Regions from separate parts of the Geobacillus sp. FJAT-46040 genome, predicted to be linked through region 1. Evidence: a T-box and tRNA genes for the amino acid it is inferred to sense, from the RefSeq annotation. Region 1 holds a T-box; the other regions hold tRNA genes.
What was found. The T-box of region 1 lies ahead of thrS (threonine--tRNA ligase). A T-box ahead of a tRNA ligase gene usually reads a tRNA of that ligase, here a tRNA-Thr.

Region 1 (6,473 bases):
TCTTTTCGGCAGGAAAGGGGAGAGCCGGTTTGAAACGAATACGGCGGAATGGAAGGTCGGAGCGATGCAGCACCATTGGAAAGAGCTGATTGCTGTCGACCGTTATACCGTGCAAAGCCGTGGGGTGTTGCAAGAGGTGGACCGTAAAGTGCTGACGCTGCTTTACCAGCCGCTCATCGGCTGCCAGGCGTTGGCGCTTTATATGACGCTTTGGGGGGAGCTTGAGCTGCTTGACGGCCAGGAAGCGACCCATCATCGGCTTATGGCGCTCATGCAGTGCGGACTGCCGGACATTTACAGCGAACGGTTGAAACTCGAAGGAATCGGGCTGCTCAACACATACGTCCACGCTCCAGAGGCGGATGAACCGAAGCTGTTTCTTTATGAGCTGCGTCCGCCGCTGGCGCCAGACCAGTTTTTCCGCGACGAGATGTTGAGCGTTTTTTTGCACCGGCAAGTCGGCCGCCACTTGTTTATCCAGCTGAGCAACTTTTTTGCCCGTCCTTCCATTGATGAAACGAAATTCACCCAGGTGACGCGGTCGTTTTCCGACGTGTTTTCGGCCGTGCCCGCTGAACAAATCGTCGCCGGCCTCAGCGAAGAAGCCGGGCCCGAGCTGCTTGAAGGGAAGGATCACATCAGGCGGGATGAGGCGTCGTATGTGCTCGATGATGATGTATTCGACTTTGAGCTGTTTTTTGCCGGCCTGTCCAAGCAGCTTGTGCCGCGCCGGGCTGTGACAGCGAAAGTGAAGGAAGCGATTAAAAAGCTGGCGTTTTTATACGGCATTCCGCCGCTTGAGATGCAAAAACTGGTCCTTGGCGTCATCGATCCGGCCTATCATATCGATATTGACGCGTTGCGCCGGGCGGCGCGCGAATGGTATGAGCTCGAACATGGCGGTGTCGAGCCGCGCCTCGTCGAACGAGTGCAGCCGCTCGCCTACCGGACGATGGAAAACATCGAACCGCGCACAAAAGAGGAGCAACTAATGAAACAGCTGGAAACAATTTCCCCGCGCCAGCTGCTGAAAGAGATTTCAGGCGGCGCTGAGCCGTCGCTTGCTGATTTGCAGTTGATCGAAGACATTATGTTCCAGCAGCAGCTGCTCCCCGGAGTTGTCAACGTGCTCATTTATTATGTCATGCTCCGGACGAATATGAAGCTGTCGAAAAAATACGTAGAAAAAATCGCCAGCCATTGGGCGCGCAAAAAGGTGAAAACCGTGAAAGAAGCAATGGAACTGGCGAAAGAAGAGGCGAAAACATACCAAAACTGGGCGAACGAAAAGGAAAAAGGGACGCGGACGGTGCGCAAAGTCGTGCGCACGGAAATCGTCCCGGACTGGCTGAACATGGATTACAGCCAGCCGGATGATGATGATTTTGACGTCGAACAGGCGCGCAAAGAGCTTGAGGAACGGCTGAAAAAATACCGTGATGAATCATAGAGGGAAAAGCCATGGAACGAGTAAACCACCTGTTGCAGCGGTTGCTTGGCAATCAACGGTTTAAACAACGCTACGAACAAATGAAACGCTACATTTTGGAGCATCCGGACGTGCAGCCGTTTTTGCGGGCGCACGAACGGCAATTGTCGGCCGATGCGGTTGACCGCAGCTTGATGAAGCTGTATGAGTTCATCGAGCAGCACGGGAATTGCCGCCAATGTCCGGGCCTTGAGCGATGCAACAACATGCTGCCGGGGTACCATCCAAATTTGGTGGTCAACGGTGGAAGGATCGACGTTGAGTACGACCGCTGCCCAAAAAAAGTGCAGCATGACGAGCGAAAACGGCAAGAGTCGCTCATTCAAAGCATGTTCATGCCGCGCGAAATCTTGCGTGCTTCGCTCTCTGACGTCGATCTCAATGACGATGGGCGGATCAAAGCGATCCGATTTGCCGAGCGGTTTGTGGCGGAATACGAGCCAGGGAAAAAAATGAAAGGCTTGTATTTGCACGGATCGTTTGGGGTGGGCAAAACGTATTTGCTCGCCGCGATCGCCAACGAGCTGGCGAAGCGAAACGTTTCGTCGCTGATCGTCTACGTGCCCGAGCTGTTTCGTGAGATGAAACATTCGCTTCAAGACCAGACGATGAACGAAAAGCTTGATTATATCAAAAAAGTGCCGGTGCTGATGCTCGATGACCTTGGGGCGGAGGCGATGTCAAGCTGGGTGCGCGATGATGTATTTGGCCCGATCTTGCAATACCGGATGTTTGAAAACTTGCCGACGTTTTTTACGTCGAACTTTGATATGCAGCAGCTCGCCCATCATTTGACGTATTCGCAGCGCGGCGAAGAAGAGAAGGTGAAGGCGGCGCGCATTATGGAGCGAATCCGCTATTTGGCCTATCCGATTGAAATCACTGGACCGAACCGCCGTGAGCAAAATATATAAAGGCGATTTGAAACGTTGCCGTTTGCACAGGCGTGTTGATTAACCCATAAAAACTAGTTGAGCAGGTTCTGTTTCTAGCTTTTCTGCCGTAGTCGGCAAGCGGTTCGTTTGCCGACTGGGGCTGACCCAAAAGGGTAATTTCCCTTAAACAAAACACAACATATTTGTTTTATGCCTGTATACGGTAATAAGAAAGGGTGTCCCGATCCTTTTGGGGCATCCTCTCCTCGAACAATGAACGCCGCTAAGCTTTGTGGTTTTTTAGTCTAAACAGCCCGTTGTCCCCATATATATAAACCGAGCATTCCTTTCGGGCTAAAGGGGGGACAGCGGGTGATCGAAATCCATTTTGACGAGGCAAGCGAGGCGGAAAAATTGGTTGGGCTGCTAGATCACCGGCAACCGGATGACGGTCCGCTGTTTCATGCTGCTTATGACGGGAACAAAACCGTGGCGGTTTACATACAGGGCGAGGAGAAGCGTGTGCTTGAGGAGCATATCATCCCAGCGATGACGGCGTTTATGCAGGAGGTGATGGAAGACCGGCTGCTGCTATCCATCATTGCCAATGTTTTTTATTTCCGCGACGTCGAAGAACAGCAGCAAATTTTGGCCCTCGCTCATTCGTTTTTGGACGGCGAGCGGCGCGATTACCGGAAAAGCGCGGCGTTTGCCGCCTCGCGCACCGTGATGTTGCGCGACGCTTTTGCCTCCTTTTTGCGCGACGGCTTGTCATTTTCGTTTTCTTCGTTCGTTACGTTCCGGTTAAAGCCGTATATGGAGCGCCTCCAACATTATGTCGAGCTGGCGATTGATGAATACAAGCTGGAGCAGGAGTATCAAAATTTTGTGCAAATGCTGCGCGACTGCCTGGCTGGCCGGACGCCGCAATGGCCGCGCCTGTATTTGGTGCACGATCCGCCGCACTTCGTATTTTACGACAGCGAGCGGCGGGAGCTGTCGGCGGCGGAAGTGAGACAGTTGATCGACCGCCATCTCGTCTTCAGCCAGCCGATGTATATTGATGCATCGGTGCTCGCTCCGCTTGTCTCGCTCGCTCCGGCGGAAATTGAGCTGTACACCGATCATCCGGATGACGGCATGGTGCAGACACTGCAAAACGTGTTTCAAGAACGGCTGATCGTCTGCCGCCGCGCCGATTTTTCCCGCTTGTTTGCCGCCAACGCTGGAAATGGGGGAGAAGCTTGATTTTTCCTGCTGTTTTCGCTATAATGTCGTCATGAATATGGATGAATACAAGCGATGACGAGGACATGGGTGCATTTTTACGGTTTCCAGAGAGGGAAGGCAGCGGCTGGAACCTTCCTAACACGAAAAATGCGCTTACCCCCTCAGAGCTGCGGCAGCGAACGCAACGCCCAGTAGTTGCCGCCGGTGGACGACCGTTATTCTTGTTGAGCCATGGCATGGCAAGGCGCTGCCATGGGAAGAAGGGTGGAACCACGATGAAAACTCGTCCCTTTAGGAGGGAGGAGTTTTTTTATTTTTCCATTTTCATCATCATGACAAAGGAGTGATTGCCGATGCCAGACGTCATTCGCATCACGTTCCCAGATGGGGCGGAAAAGGAGTTTCCGAAGGGGACGACGACGGAAGACATCGCTGCCTCGATCAGCCCGGGGCTGAAGAAAAAAGCGATCGCCGGCAAACTGAACGGCCGGTTCGTTGATTTGCGCACGCCGCTTCACGAAGATGGCGAGCTTGTCATCATTACCCAAGACATGCCGGAGGCGCTTGACATTTTGCGCCATAGCACCGCCCACTTAATGGCGCAGGCGATCAAGCGGATGTATGGCAACGTCAAGCTCGGCGTCGGTCCGGTCATTGAAAACGGCTTTTACTATGATATCGACATGGAGCATAAACTGACGCCAGACGACCTCCCGAAAATCGAAGCGGAAATGCGCAAGATTGTCAAAGAAAATTTGGACATCGTCCGCAAAGAAATGAGCCGCGAAGAAGCCATCCGGCTGTATGAAGAAATCGGCGATGAGTTGAAGCTCGAGTTGATCGCCGATATTCCGGAAGGCGAGCCGATTTCGATTTATGAGCAAGGCGAGTTTTTCGACCTTTGCCGCGGTGTGCACGTGCCGTCGACTGGAAAAATCAAAGAGTTCAAGCTGCTCAGCATCTCGGGGGCCTACTGGCGCGGCGACAGCAACAACAAAATGCTGCAGCGCATCTACGGCACGGCCTTTTTCAAAAAGGAAGACTTGGATCGTTATTTGCGCCTGCTTGAAGAAGCGAAAGAGCGCGACCACCGGAAGCTCGGCAAAGAGCTTGAGCTGTTTACGACATCGCAACAAGTCGGACAAGGCTTGCCGCTATGGCTGCCGAAAGGAGCGACGATCCGCCGCATTATCGAACGGTACATCGTCGACAAAGAAGTGGCGCTCGGATACGATCATGTCTACACACCGGTGCTCGGCAGCGTCGAGCTGTACAAGACATCGGGCCATTGGGACCATTACAAAGAAAACATGTTCCCGCCGATGGAGATGGACAACGAAGAACTTGTGCTTCGTCCGATGAACTGCCCGCACCATATGATGATTTACAAAAGCAAGCTGCACAGCTACCGCGAGCTGCCGATCCGCATCGCCGAGCTCGGCACGATGCACCGCTATGAAATGTCTGGAGCGCTTACCGGCCTGCAGCGCGTCCGCGGCATGACGCTCAACGACGCCCACATTTTCGTGCGCCCGGACCAAATCAAAGACGAGTTCAAGCGCGTCGTCAACTTGATTTTGGAAGTCTATAAGGATTTCGGCATTGAGGAATACTCGTTCCGCTTGTCTTACCGCGATCCGCATGACAAAGAAAAATATTATGATGACGATGAAATGTGGGAAAAAGCGCAACGCATGCTGCGGGAAGCCATGGACGAGCTCGACCTCGATTACTACGAAGCGGAAGGGGAAGCGGCGTTTTACGGGCCGAAGCTCGATGTGCAAGTGCGCACGGCGCTTGGCAAAGACGAGACGCTCTCGACGGTGCAGCTTGACTTCCTGTTGCCCGAGCGCTTTGATTTGACATACATTGGCGAGGATGGGAAGCCGCATCGTCCGGTCGTCATCCATCGCGGCGTCGTCTCGACGATGGAGCGGTTTGTCGCGTTCCTCATCGAGGAGTATAAAGGCGCGTTTCCGACATGGCTCGCCCCGGTTCAAGTCAAAGTGATCCCCGTGTCGCCGGAGGCGCATCTCGATTACGCGTATGACGTGCAACGGACGCTGAAAGAACGCGGCTTCCGCGTCGAAGTCGACGAGCGCGACGAAAAAATCGGCTATAAAATCCGCGAAGCGCAAATGCAAAAAATCCCGTACATGCTCGTTGTCGGCGATAAAGAAGTGTCTGAGCGAGCGGTCAACGTCCGCCGCTATGGAGAAAAAGAAAGCCGGACGATGGGGCTTGACAAGTTTATGGCCTTGCTCGCTGACGATGTGCGGGAAAAACGGACAAGATTAGGGAAAGCGCAATAAACCGTTGACAGGCGACATAAACGTTCAAGCGCTACAAGGAAGCAACGGTGGCGATGGCCCATGTCATGGGCGGTTTTTCAAAGAAATGGCGGCGTGAACAAGATTTTCTCTTGCCAATTGAATGTTGATCCGCTATAATAAAGGACGTTGTGTTTATCAAGATCCGCTCCTTGACATGCCATCGCCAAGGTGGTATAGTGTATAAAGTGGAATGATTGCTTGTTTGTAACAAAAGCAGAAGCACCCCGCTTCTCACCTGACCGACGCCAAGACGGCTGTTGGCAGGTTGTTACGGTTCGTCAATGCGAGTGTGAGGACGTACTGCGCGGGTGCTTTGTGCATCTGCGCTTTTTTTTGGGCTGGAAGTGGGGCTCTGCTGGCAAACAAGCCAGTCGGAAAAAACCTTGGAGGTGGCTCATTATTAGCAAAGATTTTATTATCAACGAACAAATTCGTGCCCGTGAAGTGCGCTTGATCGACCAAAACGGCGAACAGCTTGGCATCAAGTCGAGGCAGGAGGCGCTTGAGATTGCGGCAAGACGCAACTTGGATCTTGTGCTTGTCGCG
Region 2 (6,473 bases), 190 kb from region 1:
GTCCAGGGTGAAGGCCGGGTAACACCGGCTGGAGGCCCGAACCCACGCACGTTGAAAAGTGCGGGGATGAGGTGTGGGTAGGGGTGAAATGCCAATCGAACTTGGAGATAGCTGGTTCTCCCCGAAATAGCTTTAGGGCTAGCCTCGGGTTTGAGAGTGTTGGAGGTAGAGCACTGATTGGGCTAGGGGCCCCAAACGGGTTACCGAACCCAGTCAAACTCCGAATGCCAACGACTTATGCCCGGGAGTCAGACTGCGAGTGATAAGATCCGTGGTCGAGAGGGGAACAGCCCAGACCGCCAGCTAAGGCCCCGAAGTGCACGTTCAGTGGAAAAGGATGTGGAGTTGCCGAGACAACCAGGATGTTGGCTTAGAAGCAGCCACCATTTAAAGAGTGCGTAATAGCTCACTGGTCGAGTGACTCTGCGCCGAAAATGTACCGGGGCTAAACGTGCCGCCGAAGCTGCGGGATGACCGTTGGTCATCGGTAGGGGAGCGTTCTAAGGGCAGAGAAGCCAGACCGGAAGGACTGGTGGAGCGCTTAGAAGTGAGAATGCCGGTATGAGTAGCGAAAACAGAGGTGAGAATCCTCTGCGCCGAAAGCCTAAGGGTTCCTGAGGAAGGTTCGTCCGCTCAGGGTTAGTCGGGACCTAAGCCGAGGCCGAAAGGCGTAGGTGATGGACAACAGGTTGAGATTCCTGTACCACCTTCTTCCCGTTTGAGCGATGGGGGGACGCAGGAGGATAGGGCGAGCAGGCGGCTGGAAGAGCCTGTCCAAGCCGTGAGGCTGATCCGCAGGCAAATCCGCGGATCATAAGGCCAAGCGGTGACGGCGACGGATTGATCCGGAAGTCCCCGATTTCACACTGCCAAGAAAAGCCTCTAGCGAGGGAAGAGGTGCCCGTACCGCAAACCGACACAGGTAGGCGAGGAGAGAATCCTAAGGCGCGCGGGAGAACTCTCGTTAAGGAACTCGGCAAAATGACCCCGTAACTTCGGGAGAAGGGGTGCTCTTTGGGGTGAAGAGCCCTGAAGAGCCGCAGTGAAAAGGCCCAAGCGACTGTTTATCAAAAACACAGGTCTCTGCGAAGCCGAAAGGCGACGTATAGGGGCTGACACCTGCCCGGTGCTGGAAGGTTAAGGGGAGCGCTTAGCGGAAGCGAAGGTGCGAACCGAAGCCCCAGTAAACGGCGGCCGTAACTATAACGGTCCTAAGGTAGCGAAATTCCTTGTCGGGTAAGTTCCGACCCGCACGAAAGGTGTAACGACTTGGGCGCTGTCTCAACGAGAGACCCGGTGAAATTATACTACCTGTGAAGATGCAGGTTACCCGCGACAGGACGGAAAGACCCCGTGGAGCTTTACTGCAGCCTGATATGGAATTTTGGTATCGCTTGTACAGGATAGGTGGGAGCCTGGGAAGCCGGAGCGCCAGCTTCGGTGGAGGCGTCGGTGGGATACCACCCTGGCGGTATTGAAATTCTAACCCGCACCCCTTAGCGGGGTGGGAGACAGTGTCAGGTGGGCAGTTTGACTGGGGCGGTCGCCTCCCAAAAGGTAACGGAGGCGCCCAAAGGTTCCCTCAGAATGGTTGGAAATCATTCGGAGAGTGCAAAGGCACAAGGGAGCTTGACTGCGAGACGGACAGGTCGAGCAGGGACGAAAGTCGGGCTTAGTGATCCGGTGGTTCCGCATGGAAGGGCCATCGCTCAACGGATAAAAGCTACCCCGGGGATAACAGGCTGATCTCCCCCAAGAGTCCACATCGACGGGGAGGTTTGGCACCTCGATGTCGGCTCATCGCATCCTGGGGCTGTAGTCGGTCCCAAGGGTTGGGCTGTTCGCCCATTAAAGCGGTACGCGAGCTGGGTTCAGAACGTCGTGAGACAGTTCGGTCCCTATCCGTCGCGGGCGGAGGAAATTTGAGAGGAGCTGTCCTTAGTACGAGAGGACCGGGATGGACGCACCGCTGGTGTACCAGTTGTCCCGCCAGGGGCACCGCTGGGTAGCTATGTGCGGACGGGATAAGCGCTGAAAGCATCTAAGCGTGAAGCCCCCCTCAAGATGAGATTTCCCACCGCGCAAAGCGGGTAAGATCCCTCGAAGATGACGAGGTCGATAGGTCCGAGGTGGAAGCGTGGCGACACGTGGAGCTGACGGATACTAATCGATCGAGGGCTTAACCTAGAAAAGTGAAAGCGCCGCGATTAGCTCTCGAAGCCAAATGTTCTTCACCCGCAGGGGTGCTTGCACCCCGAGGGGGAAGGTTATTTGGCAGAAGAGAGCTAGGCGCTGGAACTGGACAAAGAAAAGCGCAGGCGAGCGGGTCGCCGCGACGGGCAAATGTTCTTCGCCTGCAGGGATTTCCGATCCCGAAGGCGAAGGTTATTTGACCCCGAGCGGCGGCGAGCCGGAGCTGGACAATGCGAAAAGCGCAGGCGAGCGGCTTCTTCCAACGGTTATCTAGTTTTGAAGGAATGAAAAAACTCTTGACAGCTCAGCGCGAATCATTATAATAGTAAATGTCTAAAGAGATGTCATTTCGCAGTAGCTCAGTGACGAGCATTTGCATCATCGGATGAACTGCGAGTTGCCTCGACGCATCCAGCTTCTTTGAATCGGCTGGCAGAGGAAGAGGCAGGACATCTTGTTGGGAGAATTGACCGTCGTTATGATTCCGCAGTAGCTCAGTGGTAGAGCAATCGGCTGTTAACCGATTGGTCGCAGGTTCGAATCCTGCCTGCGGAGCCATCGTGGAGAGCTGTCCGAGTGGTCGAAGGAGCACGATTGGAAATCGTGTAGGCGTGAATAGCGCCTCAAGGGTTCGAATCCCTTGCTCTCCGCCATGATCCATCAGCATGGCCCGTTGGTCAAGTGGTTAAGACACCGCCCTTTCACGGCGGTAACACGGGTTCGAATCCCGTACGGGTCACTTCTTTGTGGAGGATTAGCTCAGCTGGGAGAGCACTTGCCTTACAAGCAAGGGGTCGGCGGTTCGATCCCGTCATCCTCCACCATCTTAATATAAAAGCTGACTTGCTTTCTCATCATCGCGAGTTGTCCCGACGCACCGAGCATCTTTGAATCAGCTGGCAGAGGAAGAGGCAATAAATATTTAAACCGATACTCAGTGTATGATCGAAATAAGTTCATTTTCTATCGTCGCGGGGTGGAGCAGTCCGGTAGCTCGTCGGGCTCATAACCCGAAGGTCGCAGGTTCAAATCCTGCCCCCGCAACCAAAATTGGTCCCGTAGTGTAGTGGTTAACATGCCTGCCTGTCACGCAGGAGATCGCGGGTTCGAGTCCCGTCGGGACCGCCATTGTTCCAAAATCACGAAAAATATGGTATGGCTCGGTAGCTCATTCGGTAGAGACGAGCATCCGCTTCATCGAATTCGCTTCGAGTTGCCTCGACGCATCGAGCGTCTTTGAATCAGCTGGTAGAGGAAGAGGCACAGAGCAATTCAACGAGCGAGTTAAAAAATAATATATGGCTCGGTAGCTCAGTCGGTAGAGCAAAGGACTGAAAATCCTTGTGTCGGCGGTTCGATTCCGTCCCGAGCCACCATGAAACAACTAGAATAGGTTTGCATGCCGACTTAGCTGAATTGGTAGAGACGAGCATCTACTTCATCGAATTCGCTTCGAGTTGCCTCGACGCATTCCGCTTCTTCGAATCAGTTGGTAGAGGAAGAGGCACAGAGCTCAACAATGAGCCACCTTCTTCATTCATCTTATGCCGACTTAGCTCAATTGGTAGAGCAACTGAATCGTAATCAGTAGGTTGCGGGTTCAAGTCCTGCAGTCGGCACCATTCCTTGGAGGGGTAGCGAAGTGGCTAAACGCGGCGGACTGTAAATCCGCTCCCTTTGGGTTCGGCGGTTCGAATCCGTCCCCCTCCACCATTTTAACAAAGGGGCATAGTTTAATGGTAGAACAGAGGTCTCCAAAACCTCCGGTGTGGGTTCGATTCCTACTGCCCCTGCCATTCCTATCATGATCATGGCGACTATGGCGAAGTGGTTAACGCACCAGATTGTGGCTCTGGCATGCGTGGGTTCGATTCCCACTAGTCGCCCTTCACTTACAACGTTGGGGTATAGCCAAGCGGTAAGGCAACGGACTTTGACTCCGTGATGCGTTGGTTCGAATCCAGCTACCCCAGCCACGGATGCGGAAGTAGTTCAGCGGTAGAACACCACCTTGCCAAGGTGGGGGTCGCGGGTTCGAGTCCCGTCTTCCGCTCTTGATCAAGGCGGCATAGCCAAGTGGTAAGGCAGAGGTCTGCAAAACCTTTATCCCCGGTTCGAATCCGGGTGCCGCCTCCATATCTAATGAATAAAAAAGTGTTGACAGTTGAAAGATAATTTGGTAAAATGTTGATTATCGCGCCGATGTGGCGGAATTGGCAGACGCGCACGACTCAAAATCGTGTGGGGTAGCCCCCCGTGTGGGTTCGACTCCCACCATCGGCACTGAAAAACTGATGTATCAAGGATTCCTGCAAGATGTGGGAATCCTTTTTTATTTTATCCTCATACGATTCTCCATTGAAAAATCTGATTCAGTATTCCTCATACGACTTGTCAAAGAGGTGATATTTTGGCAAGGCGTAATAATAATTTATCCCCTGATGAAATTTTTGAAATGCACACAAATTCTATACAATCTGATGCTATTGATTTTCAAATAGCGTTAGAAAAATTCCTTGAAGATTGCGAAATACGGAATTGTCGTCCTCAAACTATTCAATATTACAGAAATGAATTATCTGTATTCTAGTGTGAGTAAAATATTTGTGGGTGACATTCCGAAATGATCCCCGACGAGGGTTGCGAACTTTTGTTCGCGACGCTCGTCGGGGCCACCAAGCGAAGCGCGGTAGAAAAAAGCAAATGTCATGCAAAAAGGACTCTCTCCCTGCTATGATGGTGATTGTCAACATCAACCGAAAACAGGAGGGAGAGAGTCCATGAAACATCTTACCACAGAATGGCCCCTATTAAAAGAGTTGGAGGAGCAATTAGTCAGAACTCTTCAAAAGGTGTTCGCTGTCTTGTTGGCGGCCCTTTTGGAGGAGATTGATCAACAACTGGCGGAAGCGCGGGGCAAGCGCCGGTATCAGCTGAAAGACAAACGGCCGACCACGATCCAAACGCTGTTTGGAGAAGTGACGTTTCGACGGAACGACTACTATGATCGGCAGGCGGGGGCGTATACCTTCTTGCTGGATGCCGAACTGGGCTTTGATGGAGCGCAGTCGATCAGCCCTTGCCTCGAGGAAACGGCGGTCGAGTTGGCCGTAGAGTGCTCTTCCTACCGCAAAGCGGCCCGTACGTTGGAGTCGATCGTGGGGTATGCGGTCCTAAGCCACGAGGCGATTCGCCAACTGGTGCTGGAGGCCCCTGTCTCGCTGCACCACCCTGTTTCCCAACGGCACGGCCGAGTGCTGTTTGTGGAGGCGGATGGACTGTTCATTTCCCGCCAGGGGAAAGGGAAACGGGCGAAAGAAGAGAAAATCCTGGCGGTTCACGAGGGATGGAAACGAAACGGTTCGCAGCTCGAGCTCGTGAACCGGCGCCACTACCTCCATGAAGGGGAGGGAGACGTGTGGGAACGGTTTGAAGAGTGGCTGATGAACGAATATGCCTATGACCCGTGCCGGGACCTTTTGATCATCAACGGCGACGCGGCGTCGTGGATCACAGCCTGCCGGGAGTATTTTGGAAAGCGAGCCTGCTTTCAGCTGGATCGATTTCATGTGGCGCGGGAGCTGCGTCAGTGTCTGTCCGGCCATCCGCGTTGGCGGGAGGTGCGGAAGAAGCTGGCGAAACAAGACGAAGAGGGACTTCTGGTGGAGCTGAACAGCGCGGTCGGCACGTTGGAGGACGAAGCGAAAGAGAAGCAGATGGCTGCCATGATCCGTCGGATCGAGTCGATGCCGGGATGCATCCGGGACTATCGGGAGTGGCTGTCGGAGCAAGGGGTGGAGACGACCGGCATGCGTCCGATGGGCCACGCCGAGAGCGTGATGAGCCGGTTTGCGCATCGGGTGAAATCCCGCCGCAGCTGGAAAGACCAAGGGCTTCGGGCGTTTCTGAGGGCGATGGCAGCCCGAATCGACGGGATTTGGCGGAGAAATGGGCAGTTGGTGGAGGAAGAAGAGACCCGAACGGCAGCCTCGGCCTCAACAAAGTCCAAGCGGATCGAACAGGCCAAACGGAAGGCAGGACGGTTGTGGGCAGATGTGGTGCGTCAGAATCTACCGTGTCTGCAGCGGTCATCCGGGACGCCGATCCATCAAGCGTTGTCGGCGCTCCGGGATGGTGGTTGGGTGTAAAAAAATGGAATACAATATCATCACCTCAAGATGAGGGATGAGAGTCCGAAAGCGCTTACGATATTAATTCCTGAAAATGGTTCGCTAACTAGTGATTGACAACGCTCGTAGTGAACCGAAAAAATGTTCTCC
Region 3 (6,473 bases), 2.1 Mb from region 1:
GATTAGCTCTCGAAGCCAAATGTTCTTCACCCGCAGGGGTGCTTGCACCCCGAGGGGGAAGGTTATTTGGCAGAAGAGAGCTAGGCGCTGGAACTGGACAAAGAAAAGCGCAGGCGAGCGGGTCGCCGCGACGGGCAAATGTTCTTCGCCTGCAGGGATTTCCGATCCCGAAGGCGAAGGTTATTTGACCCCGAGCGGCGGCGAGCCGGAGCTGGACAATGCGAAAAGCGCAGGCGAGCGGCTTCTTCCTGAGCACGGTTATCTAGTTTTGAGGGAATGAACATCCTGTTGACAAATCCAACAGGATGGATATAATAATTACTGTCCAAGATGATCATCATTGCCTAGTGGCTATGGCGGAGGGGAAACACCCGTTCCCATCCCGAACACGGAAGTTAAGCCCTCCAGCGCCGATGGTAGTTGGGGCCAGCGCCCCTGCAAGAGTAGGTCGCTGCTAGGCAATTTCGTGGAGGATTAGCTCAGCTGGGAGAGCACTTGCCTTACAAGCAAGGGGTCGGCGGTTCGATCCCGTCATCCTCCACCATCTTAATATAAAAGCTGACTTGCTTTCTCATCATCGCGAGTTACCTCGACGCACCGAGCATCTTTGAATCAGCTGGCAGAGGAAGAGGCAATAAATATTTAAACCGATACTCAGTGTATGATCGAAATAAGTTCATTTCCTATCGCCGCGGGGTGGAGCAGTCCGGTAGCTCGTCGGGCTCATAACCCGAAGGTCGCAGGTTCAAATCCTGCCCCCGCAACCAAATTGGTCCCGTAGTGTAGTGGTTAACATGCCTGCCTGTCACGCAGGAGATCGCGGGTTCGAGTCCCGTCGGGACCGCCATTGTTTCAAAATTATGAAAAGAGACAGCTCAGCAGCTCAGTCGGAGTTGCCTCAACGCATCTGGCTTCCTCGAATCACCTTGCAGAAGAAGAGACACAGTGCAGTACAAGTAAAGCAACGTAAAACTTAATATGGCTCGGTGGCTCAGTCGGTAGAGACGAGCATCCGCTTCATCGAATTCGCTTCGAGTTGCCTCGACGCATCGAGCGTCTTTGAATCAGCTGGTAGAGGAAGAGGCACAGAGCAATTCAACGAGCGAGTTAAAAAATAATATATGGCTCGGTAGCTCAGTCGGTAGAGCAAAGGACTGAAAATCCTTGTGTCGGCGGTTCGATTCCGTCCCGAGCCACCATCAAACTATAAATTATGCCGGCTTAGCTCAATTGGTAGAGACGAGCATCGGCATCATCGAATTGGCTGCGAGTTGCCTCGACGCACCTAGCTTCCTCGAATCAGCTTGTAGAGGAAGAGGCACAACCGAGCAGATCATATGAGCCAGTAACTCATGTTAAACGTGCCGGCTTAGCTCAATTGGTAGAGCAACTGACTTGTAATCAGTAGGTTGCGGGTTCAAGTCCTGCAGCCGGCATTCTTATTCCTTAATAACCCCTTAAGCCATTAAGGCGGCAACCGCGAGCCATTAGCTCAGTAACGAGCGCTACATCTTCGAGTTCGATGCGAGTTGTCCCGACGCATCTGACATCTTCGAATATGCTAGTAGAGGAAGGGACATCGTTGTCTCGGAGTGTTATTGAACCCATGAGCCATTAGCTCAGTAACGAGCGTTGCATCTTCGAGTTCGCTGCGAGTTGCCCCGACGCACTTGACTTCTTCGAATAAGCTTGTAGAGGAAGGGGCAGGTAGAGTGAAATGAAGCTTAGAGTGTTATCCTAACCATGAGCCATTAGCTCAGTAGGTAGAGCATCTGACTTTTAATCAGAGGGTCGGAGGTTCGAGTCCTCCATGGCTCATCGTCTTGCGGAAGTAGTTCAGCGGTAGAACACCACCTTGCCAAGGTGGGGGTCGCGGGTTCGAGCCCCGTCTTCCGCTCCACTTCCGCCGGGGTGGCGGAATTGGCAGACGCACAGGACTTAAAATCCTGGGGTAGGTAACTACCGTGCCGGTTCGAGTCCGGCCCTCGGCACTTGTGCGCTCGTAGCTCAATTGGATAGAGCATCTGACTACGGATCAGAAGGTTAGGGGTTCGAATCCTCTCGAGCGCGTTTTGTCGGGAAGTAGCTCAGCTTGGTAGAGCACACGGTTCGGGTCCGTGAGGTCGCAGGTTCAAATCCTGTCTTCCCGATTTATCATGGGGCCTTAGCTCAGCTGGGAGAGCGCCTGCTTTGCAAGCAGGAGGTCATCGGTTCGATCCCGATAGGCTCCACCTTTTGACTTAAATTTGGCGGTGTAGCTCAGCTGGCTAGAGCGTACGGTTCATACCCGTGAGGTCGGGGGTTCGATCCCCTCCACCGCCACCATTATCGGACCTTTAGCTCAGCTGGTTAGAGCAGACGGCTCATAACCGTCCGGTCGTAGGTTCGAGTCCTACAAGGTCCACCATTATTATTGTTGCTTTTTTGGAGGAGTACCCAAGTGGTTGAAGGGGTCGGTCTTGAAAACCGAGAGGCGCCGCAAGGCGCGCGGGGGTTCGAATCCCTCCTCCTCCGCCATGCACTTTAAAATCGTGCCGGCTTAGCTCAATTGGTAGAGACGAGCATCGGCATCATCGAATTGGCTTCGAGTTACCTCGACGCACCTAGCTTCCTCGAATCAGCTTGTAGAGGAAGAGGCACAACCGAGCAGATCATATGAGCCAGTAACTCATGTTAAATGTGCCGGCTTAGCTCAATTGGTAGAGCAACTGACTTGTAATCAGTAGGTTGCGGGTTCAAGTCCTGCAGCCGGCACCAGAACGAGGCGACTATGGCGAAGTGGTTAACGCACCAGATTGTGGCTCTGGCATGCGTGGGTTCGATTCCCACTAGTCGCCCTTTTCATTATATTCTATATTTGCGGGTGTAGTTTAGTGGTAAAACCTCAGCCTTCCAAGCTGATGTCGTGGGTTCGATTCCCATCACCCGCTTTTTATGGGCCTATAGCTCAGCTGGTCAGAGCGCACGCCTGATAAGCGTGAGGTCGGTGGTTCAAGTCCACTTAGGCCCATTATTTTCTATTGAATATTTTTGGGTCATTCGCTATAATAATGGGCGAACAATGCCCCATCGTTCCACAGCAAAATCGGAGCGACGAGCTTCACATCTTCGAATTCGCTGCGAGTTGCCTCGACGCATCCCGCTTCCTTGAATTAGCTGGCAGAGGAAGAGGCAACGAGCACATTTGGAAGATGTGCATAACATATAGTTATTCATCATTCCGCAATAGCTCAGCGGTAGAGCAACCGGCTGTTAACCGGTAGGTCGTAGGTTCGAATCCTACTTGCGGAGCCATTTCTTTGGAGAAGTACCCAAGTGGCTGAAGGGGACGGTTTGCTAAACCGTTAGGTCGCAGTTTTGCGGCGCGCGGGTTCAAATCCCGCCTTCTCCGCCATAATGGCCCGTTGGTCAAGTGGTTAAGACACCGCCCTTTCACGGCGGTAACACGGGTTCGAATCCCGTACGGGTCACTGGTTGCTGGCACCAGAGATTCTGGTGCCCTTTTGTACAATTTCTTTTGTCGATTTTTGCGTTTTTTTCTTGCGATGCGTGTGGAAGTCTGTTATAATATCTCTCGTTAGCTTTAAAATTACGTTATGATTGTTGGGGACAACGCAGTGTTTCGTTTCGTTAAAGAACGAGGCATTGCGTTTTTTTCTTTATCACCCTAAACCGAGAAGACCCCCACTTCCACGCGTGAGCGTAGGTGGGAGAGAGTTCAAGTAGGGAGGGAGTCCCCCGTTTCCAACAGCAGGAAAGTGGGGGGAAGATCAAATGAACAATTGGGCGTCGGCTTCGCCGCCATGAATTTGCACAAACATCGTTTGGATGGCTTGAAGCTGGCGCTTGGCGGTTTCTTCTGGCGTTGATGGGAGAAAGTAAACGATTTGCAAAGCGTTTTTCGTTTCTCTCGTCACGGCGGTCCGCTCCGAATCGACGATCGGACTGCCAAACGGCCCTCGTTCATCTTTGCTGACGAGTTTGTTGGCAAAGTTGACTGTGCGGCCGTTTAACGCGATGTATTCATCTTGTTCCGTGCCGATCGTGAGCGTCACTGTCCCGTTGATGCGGTCTAGATCATAGATGCCGAGCGGAATTTTATAATAGAGTGAAAAAAAGTTGTTTATGTCCGCCGCTGAATGGATAGGCGGAATGAAGCTTTTTTTCTGGATGCGTCGGTACAGGCTTTCACTTGACGGTCGATAGCGGCTTGGGTCCGTTCCGATTTGTTTGAAAGTACGGCGCCATTCGACCATCTCAGGGATGTCGGCAATCGACTTTTCCTGCAGCTCGATGTAAAGAGATTCTTGAAACAGCTCAAGCCTCCCTCTTAACATTTGCGGTGAATCGCTGACCTCGATATGATGATAGCGGATGACGCCGAATTTACCAGAAGGAAGGCGTTGCTTTAGTTGTTCTGATATCACGCATTTCATCTTGATCACCTCGGATTTCATTTTACCATATATGACGAAAGGAGGGAAAACGATGGATGTTATGGCATTAAAGCAGGAAGTCATTGAGTACAGTCGGTCAATCGGCATTGATAAAATCGGATTTGCGAGCGCTGATCCGTTTGTTGAATTAAAGGAACGGCTGCGCCGCCAGCAGGAGCTCGGCTATCAGTCCGGTTTTGAGGAACCAGATATTGAGAAACGGACGAATCCTTCATTGCTTCTTCCGGAAGCAAAATCGATTATTGCCATTGCTCTTGCCTATCCGTCTAAAATGAAAAATGCGCCGCGGGGGACAAAGACGGAACGGCGCGGCGTTTTTTGCCGCGCTTCATGGGGAAAGGACTACCACGATGTGTTGCGGGAACGTTTGCAGCAGCTCGAGGAGTTTTTGCTGGCCAAAGTGCCCCATGCCCGCGTTCGCTCGATGGTGGATACCGGAGAGCTCGCTGATCGGGCGGTGGCGGAACGAGCAGGGATCGGTTGGAGCGGCAAGAACTGCTCTATTATTACACCGGAGTTTGGATCGTATGTGTATTTGGGAGAAATGATTACGAATATTCCATTTCCCCCTGATGAACCGGTTGAAAACCGATGCGGCACGTGCACGAAATGCATTGATGCCTGCCCGACCGGGGCGCTTGTGCAAGGAGGGCAACTGAACGCACAGCGGTGCCTTTCCTTTTTAACGCAAACGAAAGGCTTTTTAGCCGACGAGTTTCGGGAGAAAATCGGGAACCGGCTGTACGGCTGCGATACATGCCAGCAAGTCTGCCCGGAAAATAAGGGGAAAGACTTTCATTTGCATCCAGAATTCGAGCCGGATCCGGAAGCGGTAAAGCCGAAGCTCATCCCGTTGCTTCAGATGAGCAACCGTGAATTTAAAGAAACATTTGGGGCCATGGCGGGTTCATGGCGTGGGAAAAAGCCGATTCAGCGCAATGCCATTCTGGCGCTCGCCCATTACAAAGACCAAACCGCGGTGCCGCACTTACTGCGTTTGTTGAAAGAGGATAGCCGTCCCGTCATCCGCGGGACGGCGGCGTGGGCGCTCGGGAAAATCGGGGATCCAAGCGCTAAGCCTTACTTGGAGGCCGCGCGGCAAACGGAGGCGGATGCCGATGTGATCGCTGAGATTGAAAAAGGACTGAAACTGTTGGCTGAGGCAAAGGAATAGGGAAAAAAACGCAGCTTCCCCACATAAGGTAGTAACAAAAACGAAAGTGGTGGAAAGCAGCATGAAAAAACAGTTGCGCGCGTGGTTGGATGAGCGAGCCCGCTCGTTTGTGTCGGAAAGCAATATCCGAAGCGAAGAGGCGGCAAGAAAGCAACGGCTTTGCCAAAAGCGCGGTGCGGAGATCGTCCGTTGCACGATCCGGGGACAAATTGTCGGCAGGCAGACCATCGAGCGGGAAGCGAAAGTTATGTATATTGCCCACCATCAATTTTTAATTAAGCAAAGGGGTTCACTATATATAGAAGAACAGGTTGAGGAGCGATGCGCCTGTTTTGTTCGCGGTGAGCTTGTAACTGATGAACCGATCAACCGGTTGGGGGGGGATATGGAGGCGCCGCGCGTCGAACGAGAGCAATGGACGGGGGAGCGTCTTTCTTACCAGTATGACCGCGCCCGGGCGGTGCGGTATGCGGAAACGTGGTGGAATCGGCATAACCCGGTGTTTCCGTCGTTTCCGGTGGATTGCACGAATTTTGTCTCTCAATGCTTGTATGCAGGCGGGGCACCGATGACGGGCTATCCGAACCGGGCGAGGGGATGGTGGTGTCAAAACAACAGTTGGAGTTACAGCTGGGCTGTGGCCCATGCTTTTCGTTGGTATTTGAGCGGGTCGCGCATCGGCTTGCAGGCGGTGGAAGTGGCGGAGCCGGAGCAATTGATGGCAGGCGATGTCATCTGTTATGATTTTCAAGGGGACGGACGCTTCGACCACTCAACGATTGTGGTGGCGAAAGATCAGAACGGGATGCCGCTTGTGAACGCCCATACGACAAACAGCCGAA

Region 2: it encodes a tRNA-Thr, which carries the amino acid that the T-box ahead of thrS (threonine--tRNA ligase) is inferred to sense. The anticodon was not compared.
Region 3: it encodes a tRNA-Thr, which carries the amino acid that the T-box ahead of thrS (threonine--tRNA ligase) is inferred to sense. The anticodon was not compared.

What each region holds. Positions count from the first base shown of each region.
Region 1 is NZ_NISS01000001.1:318,458-324,930, forward strand. Features, by position in the region: gene CD000_RS01700 (replication initiation and membrane attachment family protein) at 65-1,450, shown strand; gene dnaI (primosomal protein DnaI) at 1,462-2,403, shown strand; gene ytxC (putative sporulation protein YtxC) at 2,737-3,612, shown strand; T-box leader at 3,658-3,888, shown strand; gene thrS (threonine--tRNA ligase) at 3,948-5,906, shown strand; ribosomal protein L20 leader region at 6,133-6,266, shown strand; gene infC (translation initiation factor IF-3) at 6,261-6,473, shown strand, end outside.
Region 2 is NZ_NISS01000001.1:131,617-138,089, forward strand. Features, by position in the region: rRNA gene CD000_RS00735 (23S ribosomal RNA) at 1-2,187, shown strand, start outside; tRNA gene CD000_RS00745 (tRNA-Asn) at 2,677-2,751, shown strand; tRNA gene CD000_RS00750 (tRNA-Ser) at 2,756-2,846, shown strand; tRNA gene CD000_RS00755 (tRNA-Glu) at 2,861-2,932, shown strand; tRNA gene CD000_RS00760 (tRNA-Val) at 2,942-3,017, shown strand; tRNA gene CD000_RS00765 (tRNA-Met) at 3,164-3,240, shown strand; tRNA gene CD000_RS00770 (tRNA-Asp) at 3,246-3,321, shown strand; tRNA gene CD000_RS00775 (tRNA-Phe) at 3,494-3,569, shown strand; tRNA gene CD000_RS00780 (tRNA-Thr) at 3,740-3,815, shown strand; tRNA gene CD000_RS00785 (tRNA-Tyr) at 3,822-3,906, shown strand; tRNA gene CD000_RS00790 (tRNA-Trp) at 3,916-3,989, shown strand; tRNA gene CD000_RS00795 (tRNA-His) at 4,007-4,079, shown strand; tRNA gene CD000_RS00800 (tRNA-Gln) at 4,095-4,169, shown strand; tRNA gene CD000_RS00805 (tRNA-Gly) at 4,175-4,246, shown strand; tRNA gene CD000_RS00810 (tRNA-Cys) at 4,256-4,329, shown strand; tRNA gene CD000_RS00815 (tRNA-Leu) at 4,392-4,476, shown strand; gene CD000_RS00825 (ISLre2-like element ISGsp3 family transposase) at 4,974-6,341, shown strand.
Region 3 is NZ_NISS01000001.1:2,450,541-2,457,013, reverse strand. Features, by position in the region: rRNA gene rrf (5S ribosomal RNA) at 344-460, shown strand; tRNA gene CD000_RS13135 (tRNA-Val) at 469-544, shown strand; tRNA gene CD000_RS13130 (tRNA-Met) at 691-767, shown strand; tRNA gene CD000_RS13125 (tRNA-Asp) at 772-847, shown strand; tRNA gene CD000_RS13120 (tRNA-Phe) at 1,124-1,199, shown strand; tRNA gene CD000_RS13115 (tRNA-Thr) at 1,364-1,436, shown strand; tRNA gene CD000_RS13110 (tRNA-Lys) at 1,746-1,818, shown strand; tRNA gene CD000_RS13105 (tRNA-Gly) at 1,826-1,900, shown strand; tRNA gene CD000_RS13100 (tRNA-Leu) at 1,906-1,991, shown strand; tRNA gene CD000_RS13095 (tRNA-Arg) at 1,997-2,070, shown strand; tRNA gene CD000_RS13090 (tRNA-Pro) at 2,077-2,150, shown strand; tRNA gene CD000_RS13085 (tRNA-Ala) at 2,159-2,231, shown strand; tRNA gene CD000_RS13080 (tRNA-Met) at 2,249-2,325, shown strand; tRNA gene CD000_RS13075 (tRNA-Ile) at 2,331-2,407, shown strand; tRNA gene CD000_RS13070 (tRNA-Ser) at 2,427-2,517, shown strand; tRNA gene CD000_RS13065 (tRNA-Thr) at 2,682-2,757, shown strand; tRNA gene CD000_RS13060 (tRNA-His) at 2,765-2,837, shown strand; tRNA gene CD000_RS13055 (tRNA-Gly) at 2,860-2,930, shown strand; tRNA gene CD000_RS13050 (tRNA-Ile) at 2,937-3,010, shown strand; tRNA gene CD000_RS13045 (tRNA-Asn) at 3,220-3,294, shown strand; tRNA gene CD000_RS13040 (tRNA-Ser) at 3,302-3,394, shown strand; tRNA gene CD000_RS13035 (tRNA-Glu) at 3,399-3,470, shown strand; gene CD000_RS13030 (B3/B4 domain-containing protein) at 3,771-4,436, opposite strand; gene queG (tRNA epoxyqueuosine(34) reductase QueG) at 4,489-5,631, shown strand; gene CD000_RS13020 (amidase domain-containing protein) at 5,693-6,473, shown strand, end outside.